2 regions of the Kineococcus rugosus genome follow, and region 1 is predicted to be linked to the other one. Evidence: predicted binding sites of a transcription regulator. Region 1 holds the regulator's gene; the other holds the start of a gene.
The links. The regulator HspR, encoded in region 1, represses chaperone genes until heat shock. The targets are predictions, from matches to a motif close to ANTTGAGNCNGNCNGNCTCAANT.
Positions count from the first base shown of each region.

Region 2: a site for HspR is predicted at 3,633-3,655, ahead of ACRYM6_RS12845 (Hsp20/alpha crystallin family protein). Genes of this name have one in related genera too.

Region 1 covers NZ_JBJLSJ010000015.1:74,877-81,647, forward strand. Annotated here, with positions in the region: gene grpE (nucleotide exchange factor GrpE) at 1-479, shown strand, start outside; gene ACRYM6_RS10745 (DnaJ C-terminal domain-containing protein) at 508-1,557, shown strand; gene ACRYM6_RS10750 (heat shock protein transcriptional repressor HspR) at 1,666-2,031, shown strand; gene ACRYM6_RS10755 (hydantoinase/oxoprolinase N-terminal domain-containing protein) at 2,074-3,651, opposite strand; gene ACRYM6_RS10760 (DUF917 domain-containing protein) at 3,648-4,751, opposite strand; gene ACRYM6_RS10765 (PucR family transcriptional regulator) at 4,825-6,309, shown strand.
Region 2 covers NZ_JBJLSJ010000020.1:9,009-15,779, forward strand. Annotated here, with positions in the region: gene ACRYM6_RS12825 (sensor histidine kinase) at 1-374, opposite strand, end outside; gene ACRYM6_RS12830 (NTP transferase domain-containing protein) at 556-1,146, shown strand; gene ACRYM6_RS12835 (NAD(P)H-quinone oxidoreductase) at 1,157-2,143, shown strand; gene ACRYM6_RS12840 (ABC transporter substrate-binding protein) at 2,157-3,074, opposite strand; gene ACRYM6_RS12845 (Hsp20/alpha crystallin family protein) at 3,148-3,576, opposite strand; gene ACRYM6_RS12850 (aldo/keto reductase) at 3,713-4,681, shown strand; gene ACRYM6_RS12855 (hypothetical protein) at 4,694-5,062, opposite strand; gene ACRYM6_RS12860 (sugar porter family MFS transporter) at 5,119-6,549, opposite strand; gene ACRYM6_RS12865 (phytanoyl-CoA dioxygenase family protein) at 6,546-6,771, opposite strand, start outside.

The DNA.
Region 1 (6,771 bases):
CGGTCGGCGGCCCGGACGACGGCGCCGACACCTACGGGGCGGACGCCGAGCTCGGCGCCGCGCAGTCCCTCGCGGCCGAGCGGCTCGAGGAGCTGCAGCGGCTGAACGCCGAGTACGTGAACTACAAGAAGCGCGTCGACCGCGACCGCGACGTCGCCAAGAACGCGGCGCTCGCGGGTGTGGCCGAGGCCCTGCTGCCGGTCCTCGACGACATCCACCTGTCCCGCGAGCACGGTGACCTGACCGGCCCGTTCGTGGCGATCGCGGACAAGCTCGAGGCGACGCTCACGCGGTTCGGGCTCGAGCGGTACGGCCAGGACGGCGAGCCGTTCGACCCGGCCGTGCACGAGGCCCTCATGCACAGCCACTCCGACGAGTACGAGGTGGCGACGTGCGTGAAGGTGCTGCAGCCCGGCTACCGGTTCGGCGAGCGCGTCCTGCGCCCGGCCCGCGTCGCGGTGGCCGACCCGCAGGGATGAGCCCCACCGTCGAGGGAGGAGGACGTCGATGAGCATGCAGGACTGGGCCGAGAAGGACTTCTACGCGATCCTCGGCGTCCCCCACGACGCCGACGCGGCCGAGGTCAAGAAGGCCTACCGCAAGAAGGCCCGCACGCTGCACCCGGACGCCAACCCGGGTGACGCGCGCGCCGAGCAGCAGTTCAAGGAGGTCGGCGAGGCCTACTCGGTCCTGTCCGACCCCGAGCAGCGCCAGCAGTACGACGGGGTCCGCGCCATGGTCGGCGGCGGCGCCCGGTTCTCCTCCGGGGGAGCCGGCGGTGCCGCCGGCGGCGCGGGTTTCGAGGACCTGCTCGGCGGGTTGTTCGGCCAGGGCCGCGGCGGGGCGCCGGGGGGCGTCCGCTTCGGCACCCCCGGCGGTGCGGGCGGCGGGGCGGGTTTCGAGGACCTGCTCGGCGGCCTGTTCGGCCAGGGGGGTGCCGCGCCCGGGGGTTTCCCCGGCGGTTTCGGCGGGCCGCAGGCCTCCTCGGCGCGCGGGCAGGACCTCGACGCCTCGGCGCGGGTCTCGTTCCGCGACGCCCTGGAGGGCAAGACGGTCTCCCTGCGGGTCCCCGACCCGCGCGGCGGCCAGCCCCGCACGGTCAACGCGCGCCTGCCCCAGGGCGTGCGCGACGGCCAGAAGGTGCGGCTGCGCGGCCAGGGCCTGCCCGGGGCGGGCGGCAACGGGGACCTGCTGGTCACCGTGCACGTCGAACCGCACCCGGTGTTCCGCCGGGACGGGGACGACCTGCGGATGACGCTGCCGGTGTCCTTCGACGAGGCCGTGCTCGGCGCCACCGTCGAGGTCCCCACCCTGGACGGCACGACCGTCCGGGTGAAGGTCCCCGCCGGGACGCCCTCGGGCCGGTCCCTGCGGCTGAAGGGCCGCGGGGTGAAGCGGTCCCGCTCCACCGACGAGCGGGGCGACCTGTTCGTCACGGTGGAGGTCGTCGTCCCGCAGCGGGTCGACGGCGCGGTGCGCGAAGCCGTGGAGGCGTTCGCGAAGGCCACCGCCGGGGACGACCCGCGCGCCGGGCTCGCCGACCGGGCCCGGAGCTGACGGCCCGCGGCTGACGACACGCACGACCCGGAAGGGCGGGAGGAGGACGAGGTGTACCAGGACGACGACCCGCTGTTCGTCATCTCGGTGGCGGCCGACCTCGCGGGCATGCACCCGCAGACGCTGCGGCAGTACGACCGCCTCGGCCTCGTCTCGCCCAGCCGGGCCCGCGGCCGCGGCCGCCGCTACTCCGCCCGGGACATCGCCCAGCTGCGCGAGGTGCAGCGGCTGTCCCAGGAGGACGGCGTGAACCTCGCCGGCATCAAGCGGATCATGGACCTGGAGAACCAGGTCCTCGCCCTCGGCCAGCGGGTCGAGGAGCTCGAGGGCGAGATCGCCCACGTCCGCCAGCAGGCCCGGCGGATCTTCGCCGCCGGCGTCGCCGGCGACATCGTCGCGACCCCCCTGGGCCGGCGCCCGGAGTCGCAGCGCTCCACGGCGCTGGTGGTGTGGCGGCCCGACCGCACCCGCTGAACCCGCTGAACCCGCTGGGCCCGCCGCGGCGGCCGGGACCGCTCAGACCCGCGACAGCCGTCGCTCGCCCACCCGGGCCAGCGGGCCGGCGGCCTTGACCGAGACCCGGACGGTCGGGCGGTCGGTGTAGGTCACCGGGGTCTCCAGCACGTCGACGACGGTCACGGCCAGCGGGTCGGCCCCGGCCTGGATCGCCTTCGCCGTGGCGGCCTCCGCGGCGTCCTCGACGGCCCGGTCGCGGTCCTCCAGGGCGGCGATCCGGTCGGCGCGCCCCCCGGCCAGCGAGATCGCCGCGCCCACGGCGTTGGCGACGTCCCCGTGGTCGGGGCGGACGACGGGGCCGAGGCCGGGCAGGTGGTCCGGCACCAGGAACGCGCCGCCGCCGACGACCACCAGCGGGACGTCGGTGCGGCCGAAGGACAGCCGTTCGACGGCGTCGGCCAGCCGGGTCCGGGCCAGTTCCAGCCCCTCCCGCAGCGCCTGCTGGACCGACGGCGGCTGAGGGGGCAGCGACAGCCCCCCGACCGCGGCGCCGGCCAGCACGGCCGCGTCGGTCAGGGTGGGGGTGCTCCCGCCGAACGACAACCCCTCGCGGCTGATCCGGTACCCGACCGAGCCCGGCCCGACGGCCCCGGTCGCGGGGTCGACGACGGTCCCGCCGCCGACGCCCAGGCTCAGCACGTCCGGCATCCGGAAGTTCGTGCGCACGCCGCCGATCTCGCGCGGCAGCGTCGACTCGCGCGGGAAACCCTTCACCAGGACGCCGAGGTCGGACGTCGTCCCGCCCACGTCGACGACGACGGCGTCCTGGGTGCCGGACAGGAACGCGGCCCCGCGGATGGAGTTCGCCGGTCCCGAGCCGATGGTCAGGACCGGGTACTGGGCGGTGTGGTCCAGGGACATCAGGGTGCCGTCGTTCTGGGCGAAGAACGTCTGCGCGTCCAGCCCCTCCTCGGCCACGACGGTGACCAGGGCCTGCGTGACCGACCGCGCCACGCTGTGCAGCGCGGCGTTCAGGATGGTCGCGTTCTCCCGTTCCAGCAGACCCGTCGGGCCGATGTCCTGGCTGAGGAACACCCGGGTGTCCGGCCCCCGGTGCCGGCGGACCAGCTCGGCGACCTCGAACTCCTGGTCGGGCGAGGACGGGCTGAAGATGCCGGTGATCGCGACCGCGTCGAACTCGCCCACCTCGTCGAGGAACCGCAGCACCGCGTCCCGGTCCAGCGGGGCGATGGGCGTCCCGTCCACCATGTGGCCGCCGCGGACCATCGCCGAACCCGCCAGCACCAGCCGGGACAGGTCCTGCGGCCAGCCCAGCAGCGGCGGGTACTCGGTGGCCGCGGGAGCGCCCAGGCGCAGGGCCGCCACCCGGTCCAGCTGCTGGCGCCCGACGATCGCGTTCGTCGCGTGCGTCGTGCCGAGCATGACCCGCGAGACCCGGGAGCGGTCCTCGCCCACGGCGGCCAGCACCGAGGCGATGCCGGCCCGGATGCCGCCGGTGACGTCGTCGGTGGTGGCCTGCTTGGTGCGGGCCAGCACCGCCCCGTCGGCGTCGATGACGACGGCGTCGGTGTTCGTCCCGCCGACGTCGACACCGATGGACAGGTCGCGTGCGGTCATCGGGTTCCTCCTGCGAACGGGGTGTAGGGCAGGTCGTAGCCGAACGCCTGCGGCCCGGCCAGTTCCAGGCCGCGCGCCGAGCGCCAGATCGGGTCCGCGGCCCAGGCCAGCACGCAGACCCGCTGACCGAAGCGCAGCATCTCGGTGGTGATGGCGTGACCCGTCTCGGAGTCGATGACGGTGACGTTGTCGGGGACGCTCACGACGACCTCACCGTCCTCCAGCACGACGAGGTTCTCGTTCTGCAGCTCTAGCCGCTGCAACCGCCCGCGGTCCTCGCCGGTGCCGGAGATCGTCACCGAACCCCGCGAGAAACCCCCTTCGGTGCGCCGGTCCAGGTCGGTGATCTTCCCGGTGATCAGCAGGGAACCCCCGAGCTCGGCGGCCACGGCCCGCACCGGGTCGGGGGAGGACAGCAGGGCGTGGCCGACGCGGACGGCGGCGCTGACGGTGCCCTCGACGACCGCGCCGCGGACCGTCGCGGCCGTCATCGGGTAGTGCGCGCCGAGGCAGATCGACCCGCTGGCGATCGTCAGCGCGCGGGCGTGCCGCTCCAGCCAGTGCAGGTCGACCGTCCGCAGCACCGAGACGTTCCCCACGACGTCGGACAGCACGGCGAACTCGCACGGCAACCCGGCCACGTTCATCGACACCATGGCGGCGTCGGGGAACGCGCGGCCCATGCCGTCGGCGTCCAGGAGCTTCAGCCCCAGCCGGGAGGCCCAGCCGACGGGTGAGACGCCGTTGCTGCCGCCGATCTCGGCGGCCATCAGCGTCGTCACCGGCCGGCCCAGCACCCGTTCGGACTCGCGCAGCAGGGTTTCGACCTGGTGGGCCGCGGAGAGCATCTCGATGCCCACCGTGGGGGCGCCGATGCCCGACAGCAGGATCACCTGGTCCTGCGGGCCGAGGTCGTCCACGGTGACGAGGGGGACGGGGCCGCGTTCGCGCAGGGCGTGCTCGGCGACCATCTGCGAGGTGTGGACGGCGCCGCCGCCGCCGGTGCCGAAGATCGCCGTCCCGGCCGCGAGGGCGGGGACGTCGGCGGCGGTCAGCTCCGTGAGCCGGTCGCGCGCCGGGGCGTCGAGGAGGCTGTGCATGTCGTCACCGTAGGTGGCGCCCCGCAGCGGCACCATGTCCCGCGAGTCCAGAGAATCCGCTCATACTGTGCCGGTGGGACAACTGACCATCGACGACCTCGTCGCGCAGGCCGACCGGCTCGGCCTCACCCGCCTCGCCGGCCCCGTGGGCCCGCAGACCGTGCTGCGGGTCGAGGTCGCCGCGCTCGAGCGGCTGGCCGACGTCCCCGCCGGGACCCTCGTCGTCGTCCCGGAGGAGGAGAACGTCGCCCCCTACCGCCTCGACGTCGCGTTGCGGCGGGCCGGGGCCCGGGGGCTGGCGGGCCTGGTGCTGCTGACCGACGTGGTGCTGCCCGAGACGGCCGTGGCGCTGGCCGACCGCGGCGGGGTCCCGGTGTTCCGCGCGGCCGGGGCGGGCCCGGCCGACGTCGCGATGGCCGTGGACCGGTTGCTGTCGGGCGGGGCCTCCGAGGCCGTCCTGCGGGCCGCGACCGCCGTGGAACGCACCAGCGCGCACGCGGCGTCCCCGGACAGCACCGTGGAGAGCCTCCTGACCGCCGCCGGGAACGCCCTGGGCACCGAACTGCTCCTGGTCGACGACCCCGACGTCACGTGGTCGGACCCGCACGCGGTCTGCATCGGCGAGGTCGCCGTCGGGCGGGTCGTCGCCGCCGTCCCCGACGCCGCGACCGCCGTCGCGCTGCCCGTCGTGGCCTCGCTGGCTTCCCGTGCGGCGCAACGCAGGATGAGCGACCGCTACGCGCGCAGCCAGTCCCGGGCCGACCTCGTCGTCGAGCTCGTCCTGGCCGAGTCCTCCCGCGTCGAGGCGTTCGTGGGGCAGGCCGCGCGGCTGGGGCTGCCCCTGCACCACTCGCACGTCGTGGCCTGGCTGAAACCGACGGGCGTGAACGACCCCGCCGGGCAGGCCCCGCGCAGCGTCCAGGCCGCGCTGGAGCTGTTCGCCCTGCAACTGGTCGACGGCCGTCCCGAGACCTGGCACGTGGCGTTCCTGCAGTCCGACGTCCTGCTGGTCAGTTCCGAGGAGCACGGCGCCGCCGACCACCAGCGCCGGTTGCGCGAGGTCGGCGAGCGGGTCCAGCGGCAGGCCCGCACCCTGGCCGGGCCGGGGTGGGAGTACACCCTGGGCCTGGGGACGCCGCAGATCGGGGCGGCGGGGTTGCGGCTGTCGGCGGCCGAGGCGCGCATCGCCGCCGAGTCGGCCGTCGCGGCCGGCCGGGCCGGGGGCGTGGAACTCACCGACGTCACCGGGTTGCGCCGGGTCCTGCTGGACTTCTTCGCCTCACCCATCAGCCGGCGGCTGCTCGTCGACATCCTGCAGCCGCTGGACGACCTGGGCCCCGAACGGGCCGAGACCGCCGTCCGGACCCTGCTGGCCTACCTCGCCCACCGCAACTCCCTGGCCCACGCCGGCCGCGAGCTGCACCTGCACGCCAACGCCGTGGGGTACCGGCTGAAGTGGATCCGCCAGGCGCTGCAGCTGGACCTGGAGGACCCCGACGTCCGGTTCGCGGTGGAACTGGCGTGCCGGGTCCGGATGCTCAGCGCCACCCGGGGGTGACGACTTCCGAGGGCTCGACGAGGCACCGCGGCCCCCTCCGCAGGCGCGTGGGCCACCAGGTTCCCCTCGTGAGGGACCTGGCGTGATCCGTTGGCTTCCGCCCGCCTGGGCTGCCCGGGAAGGCGAAGGGGAAGGTGGTGCGGTGCTCGACGCGCTCTGGAGCGCCGACCGGTGCAGGTGCGGCAGCCCGCACGCGCCACATCGGGGTGGCGAGGTCAGTGAGCACTTCCCGGTAGCGGCCTGACGGCCACGGACGGTGACGCTGGTACTGCTGGGGTGAGGGCCGAGGTGGCGGCCGAGGGGGAACCCCGGTGGACGGAGGGCTTCCTGCGGCGACATCCACCACCGGAGCTCCACCGTGCCCGGTCCTGTCATCGACACCGCTGCGCTGCCCACCTCCCGGGCCACCGTCCAGGACACCGCCGCTCTGCTCCTGCGCCACCGCCTGAGCATCGGGACCCG
Region 2 (6,771 bases), on a different contig from region 1:
TGGCCGAGGGCCCGGGTGACGGCGTCGTTGACGGCGCCGGCGCTGCCGGCGGTGAGGTCGAGACCGCTGTCGACGACGGCCTGCTGGACGGCGGCGATCGCGGCGTCGGTCGCGGCCCGGTCGGTGGCCAGCTTCCCCTTGCCCTCGTCGGTGGGTGCGGTCAGGTACTGGACGCTGTCCCGGCGCTCGGTCTGGAGCGCGGTGAAGAACTCGTTGATCGTCGCGGTCGACTTCGCGTAGGTGGCGAGGTGACGGCGCTCCGTGGTCGAGACCGCGTTCTGGGCGGTCGTGGCGACGACGGCGACGAGCAGGAGCACGAGGGGGACGACCAGGAGGACCGCGAGCTTGGCTCGGATGCTCAGGTTCCGCAGCATGTCAACCTTCCGTACGCGTTGGTGAGCGGTCGAACTGCTCACCGGGGTGTCGAGCAGACTCGTGAGTGATCGGGACGCGGGACCGCCGGGTGAACCGGGTGGGCACCGAAACCCTCGTTCGGCCCATCGGCACCCCGGCGCGTCGCTTGACCGTTTCAACCGGCCGTGCGTCCCTCGACCCGTGAGCGGGGTCGGGGCCGGGGTCGGCGTGGTGGTGGTCGCGGGGGGCTCGGGGACCCGTTTCGCGGCCCGGGCGGGCGCGGGGGCGGACAAGCTGGCCGCTCCCCTGGGGTCCTCGACGGTGCGGGGCACCCTCCTGGACGGGCTGGCCGGGTGGGACGTGGTGGTCGTGGGGCCCGGCGGGGTGCGCGAGGACCCGCCCGGGGGTGGGCCGCTGGCCGGTTTCGCGGCCGGGCTGGCGGCGGTGCCGGGCGAGGTGGTGGTGCTGCTGGGCGGGGACCAGCCGTTCGCGGCGGGCGCGGTCCCGCGCCTGGTGGCGGCGTTGCGGGCGGACCCGGCGCTGGACGCCGTGGTGGGGGTGGACCCGGACGGCCGGTGGCAGCCGCTGCTGTCGGCGCACCGGCGCGCCGCGGCGGTCCGCGTCCTGGGCGGGCTGCCCGCGGTGGCGGGCCGGCCGGTGCGCGAGCTGTTCCGCGGGCGGGTCGGGCAGGTCCCGGTCAGCGCGCGCGAGTGCCTGGACGTGGACGTGCCCGCGGACCTGGACCGGGCGCGGGACCTGCTGGGAGGGGCGGGGCCGGACGGGCCGACGTAGGGTCCCCAGGGTGCGCGCGGTGATCGTCGACCCTCCCGGTTCCCTCCGGCTGTCCGAGCTGCCCGACCCGGTGGCCGGGCCCGGGGAGGTGGTGGTGCGGGTCGCCGCGGCGGGGGTGAACCGCGCCGACGTCATGCAGCGTCGGGGGAAGTACCCCTCGCCGCCGGGTGCGCCGGAGCACCCGGGGCTGGAGGTGTCGGGGTGGGTCGCCGAGCTCGGCCCGGGGGTGACGGGGTGGCGGGTCGGTGAGCCGGTGTGCGCGCTGCTGGCCGGCGGCGGGTACGGCGAGCTGGTCGCGGTGCCGGCCGGGCAGGTGCTGCCGGTCCCGGCGGGGGTGCCGCTGGAGGACGCCGCGGCGCTGCCGGAGGTGACCTGCACGGTGTGGAGCAACGTGTTCACGCTGGCGGGGCTGCGGCCGGGCGAGACGCTGCTGGTGCACGGCGGGTCCAGCGGCATCGGGACGATGGCGATCCAGCTGGCCCGTCAGGTCGGGGCGCGGGTGGCGGTGACGGCGGGGTCGGCGGAGAAGCTGGAGGCGTGCGCCGCGCTCGGGGCGGAACTGCTGGTGAACTACCGCACCGACGACTTCGTGGCGGCGGTGCGGGACTGGGAACCGGCGGGGGCCGACGTCGTCCTCGACGTCGTGGGGGCGCCGTACCTGACGCGGAACGTGGACGTCCTGGCGACGGGCGGGCGGCTGGTGGTGATCGCCACGCAGGGCGGGGCGAGCGCCGAGGTCGACCTGGGCACGTTGATGCGCAAGCGGGTCTCGTTGCACGCCACGACGTTGCGGGCGCGGCCGGCGGCGGAGAAGGCGGCGGTCGTCGCGAGCGTGCGCGACCACGTGTGGCCGCTGGTCGCCGACGGCGCGGTGCGCCCCGTGGTCCACGAGCGGTTCGCCCTGGCCGACGCCGCCCGCGCCCACGAGGTGCTGGAGGGGTCGGCGCACGTCGGCAAGCTGCTGCTGCTCACGGGCGCCGAACCCCCCGCGCCCTGAGGGGCGCCCCGGCTCAGGGGGCGTCGAGGACGCGGTCGACGTCGTCGAGGACGCGCCGGGCCCCCAGCGGGCCGACCCCGGAGATCCAGTAGGACGTGTCGACGAGGTGCACGGCCGGGAAGGCCGCGGGGTTGCCCGCGACGAGCGTCGGCACACCGGCCGGGTCCTCGACGTCCTGGACGGGGACGAACAGGTGGTCGGCCGCTGCCTCGGGGACCCGTTCGGGGGAGATGTCGACCTGGATGTCGCCGCCCCAGTCGCGGGCGGGCAGGGTCAGGCCCGCGCACTCCAGGACGCTGCCGGCGAACGAGGTGGGGCCGTAGAGGCTGAGGGTGCCGCCGTCGCGGGGGCGGACGAGGTTCGCGGTCCCGGCGCCGGGGTGCTCGTCGGCGACCTGCTCGCAGTGCCGGCGGTGGTCGGCGAGGAGCTCGGCGGCCCGGTCGGCCCGGCCGAGGGCCTCGCCGACGAGTTCGACGTTCTGCTGCCAGGGGTCGGACTGGGTCGCCATGAACACGGTGGGCGCGATGCCCTCCAGCGCGTCGTAGAGCTGGGAGTGCCGGGACTCGGTGCCGAGGATCAGGTCGGGGGCGAGCGCCGCGATGGCCTCGAGGTCGGGTTCGGGGACGGTGCCGACGGGTTCCACGGCGTCGCCGACGCCGAGGTAGGCGGGGACGCCGGTGACGTTGCTCGCGACGGCGGCCCCGACGGGGGTGACGCCGAGGGCGACGGCGGTGTCGAGCTCGAGGGGTTCGAGCACGACGACGCGCCGGGGTTCGGCGGGGACGGTGGTGGTGCCGCGGGCGTGCTGGACGCTGCGCCCGGCCGCGGCGGGGGTCTGCTCAGCGGCCGGGGAGGCCGGGGAGGCCGGGGAGGAGCAGCCGGCGGCGGTGAGGCCGGCGGCGAGGACGAGGGCGAGGGTCGGCACGCGCACGGCAGGTGAGCTTAGCCTGTCCTACCTGGGCGCGGTCCACGCCGGGACGTGGACCGCGCACCGGGTGCGGGTGTCAGGCCGGGGTCGCGGCCGTGACGGCGATGCGGGTCGGCTGCGCGGTCGCGTGCGCGCCGGCGACCCGGACCGTCAGGACGCCCGCGTCGTAGCTCGCGCTCACGGCGTCGGACGTCACGGTGCTGGGCAGCGAGAAGGCGCGGCGGAAGGCGCCGTAGCGGATCTCGCTGCGGCCCCGCGCGTCCTCGGGACGGGGGTCCTTCCGCTCGCCGCGCACGACGAGGCGGCCCCGCTCGACCTCGACGGTCACGTCGTCGAGGGCGACGCCGGGCAGTTCCAGCCGCACGACCGCGTCGTCGCCGTCACGCCCCACCTCGGCGGCGGGCGCGATCTCGGCGGGGACGGGGGTGAGGCTGCTGCGGACCAGCGCGTCGAACTGGGCCCGGGTCTCGAAGGGGCTGCGGCGCCACACGGACAGGGTGTTCATGGTTGTCCTCCTCGGACGGTTCTCGGCGCCCGGGTCGAGCGCCTCCAGGGGTCACAACCTGAGTCGGGTCGGCTCAATGCCGGCGTTCGCCGGGGGCGTACGGGTGAGCGGGCCCGTCCCGGGGAAGGACCCCGCCATGGACTTCGTGAAACTCGGCCGCACCGGCCTCGAGGTGTCCCGCCTGGCGCTGGGCTGCATGAGCTACGGCGACCCGCAGCGCGGCAACCACGCCTGGACCCTGCCCGAGGAGGAGAGCCGCCCCTTCCTGCACCGCGCCCTGGACGCGGGGGTGAACTTCTTCGACACGGCCAACGTCTACTCCGACGGCTCCAGCGAGGAGATCGTCGGGAGGACGCTGCTGGCGGCGGTCCCCCGCGACCAGGTCGTCATCGCCACCAAGGTCCACGGCCGGATGCGCCCGGGCCCCAACGGCGCCGGGCTGTCCCGGCAGGCGATCCTCACCGAGATCGACAACTCACTGCGCCGCCTGGGCACCGACCACGTCGACCTCTACCAGATCCACCGGTTCGACCCGACGGTCCCGCTGGAGGAGACGCTGCAGGCGCTGCACGACCTCGTGGTGGCCGGGAAGGTCCGCTACCTGGGCGCGAGCTCGATGTGGGCGTGGCAGTTCGCCAAGGCCCTGCACCTGCAGGAACGCCACGGCTGGACCCGGTTCGTCACGATGCAGGACCACTACAACCTGCTCTACCGCGAGGAGGAGCGCGAGATGCTGCCGCTGTGCGCGGACGAGGGCATCGGCGTCCTCCCGTGGAGCCCGCTGGCCCGCGGGAAGCTGACCCGCGACTGGTCCGAGGCGACGAACCGCTCGGAGAAGGACGAGTTCGGCAAGACCCTCTACCGCGACTCCGACGCCGAGGTCGTCGCGGCCGTGGCGCGCGTCGCCGAACGCCGCGGCGTCCCCCGCGCCCGGGTCGCGCTGGCCTGGGTGGCGCGCAACCCCGTCGTCACCGCCCCCGTCGTCGGGGTGACGAAACCCCACCACCTCGACGACGCGCTCGCCGCGCTGGAGCTGGACCTGACCGACGAGGAGGTCGCGGAGCTGGAGGCACCCTACGAACCGCACGAGGTCGCCGGGTTCTGACGCCCCCCCCGGTCACCCACCGGACCCGGCCACCCACCGGCCCGCCCGCGCGGCCGGCGCACCGTGCGGGCGGCGCCGGCCCGCTCTCCCCCGCACCCCCCGCTCGACCTCCTCGAACCCGGCCGCGGCCAGCTGCCCGGCGAACGCGTCGACGGGCCACCGGTGCGCCGTCAGGGCCCGGTGCGCGAAGGGCTCGCAGCGCCCACCGGTGAGGAACCCGACGACCAGCGCGCCGTCGGCTCCCGTCGCGCGCAGGAACCCCGACAGGTGCCCGGGGCCGCAGCCGGCGCCGAGGACCGGGCCGGGCGGCCCGCCGAGGTGCCGGTCGATCAGCCGCAGGTCGTCGGGGCGCTCGTGCCCGCCCGGGGCGGGCAGCTCCACGCCCCGACGGTGCGGAACCGCCGGGGCGTGGAGCCGCGGGACGGGATCGGGCGGGGTCAGGGCCGCCGGGGCGCGGCGGCCGGCACCGGGTCGCGGTCGGCCGCGCCGACGGACTCGACGAACCGCCCGGGCCCGCGCAGGGCCTGCTCGATCTGCTCCAGGCTGCGGCCCTTGGGTTCGGGCACGTAGCGGGCCACGAAGGCGATGCACAGCACGTTCATCAGCGCGTAGATCCCGAAGGTGGCCGTCCGGCCGATGCTGTTGACGGCGGTGAGCGCGGTCACGGCGATGAGCAGGTCGAAGCCCCACAGGGTCAGCGCCGCCAGGCTCGTCGCGGGGCCGCGCACGGCCAGCGGCAGGATCTCCGGACCGAGCAGCCAGACGACCGACTGCATGCTCACGCCGTTGAGGCCGATGTAGGCGAACAGCGCGCCGACGATCACCCACTGCTGGGTCACGGAGGTCTGCTCGGGCAGGAAGGACAGCGCGAGCACCCCCATCGCCAGCGCGGAACCGGGCATGAGCAGCAGCAGGATGCGGCGCCGCCCGACGCGGTCGACCAGCAGGGTCCCGGCGATGCCCGCGGCCACGAGCACGACGCCGATCCCGATGCCGGTCAGCAGGGCCACGGAGTCGCCGAAACCCGCGTCGGTGAGCACCGTCGGGGCGTAGTAGACGACCGCGTTGATCCCGGTGAGCTGGGAGAACATGGCGATGCCGAGCGCGGCCACCAGCGCGGGCCGGATCCAGCCGCGGCGCAGTTCCCGCCAGGGGTTGCTCGGGAGCCGGTCCTGCACGGCGCGGATGTCGGCGATCTCGCCGTCGACGTCGTCCTCGGGCCGGCGCAGCGTGGCCAGGACCCTGCGGGCCTCCCCGGTCCGCCCGGCCTCCACGAGCCAGCGCGGGCTCTCCGGCAGCCGGGTCATGCCGACGGCCAGGACGACCGCCGGGACGACGGCGAGCGCGAACATCCAGCGCCAGCCGCCGCTGCCGGCGAGCAGGTACCCGCAGACGTAGGCCGTGAGCTGCCCGATCGCCACCATGAGCTGGAACAGCACCATGAGCCGGCCCCGGATGGCCGGGGGTGACATCTCGGCGATGTAGACCGGGACCATCGCCGAGGCGCCGCCGACCGCCAGGCCCAGGACGAAGCGGGCCGCGATCAGGGAGCCGGTGCCCGGGGCCAGGGCCGCCGCGACGGCCCCCAGCCCGAACACCACGGCCACGGCCATGACGATGCGCCGGCGCCCGAACCGGTTGGACAGCGCCCCGCCGCCGAGGGCGCCGACCATGGCGCCGACGAGGATGGCGCTGACGACGATCTCCTGCTCGCGCGGGGAGAGCCCGAAGTCGCGGCTGAGGAACAGCAGGGCGCTGGCGATGATCCCGGTGTCGTAGCCGAACAGCAGCCCCCCGAGGGCGGAGGTGGCGGCCACGGCGAGGACGAGCCGGGGTTGCCGGCCCGCGGCGGCGGGGCGGACGCTCACGCCTCTCCCATGACGAGGCCCTCGATGGTGTGCTTCTGCGTGATGGGGGTGAGCTCGTCCACCACCGGGCAGCGCAGGTGGGCCTTGACCCGCTCGGGCAGCTCCTCCCAGTACTGCTTCGTGACCGCCATGTCGTGGTGCTCGGCGTTGCCGGCGCCGGGGGCGTCCACGCCCAGGACGAGCACGGGGCGCGGCTTCTGGGAGAAGTTCTTCGTCCCGCGG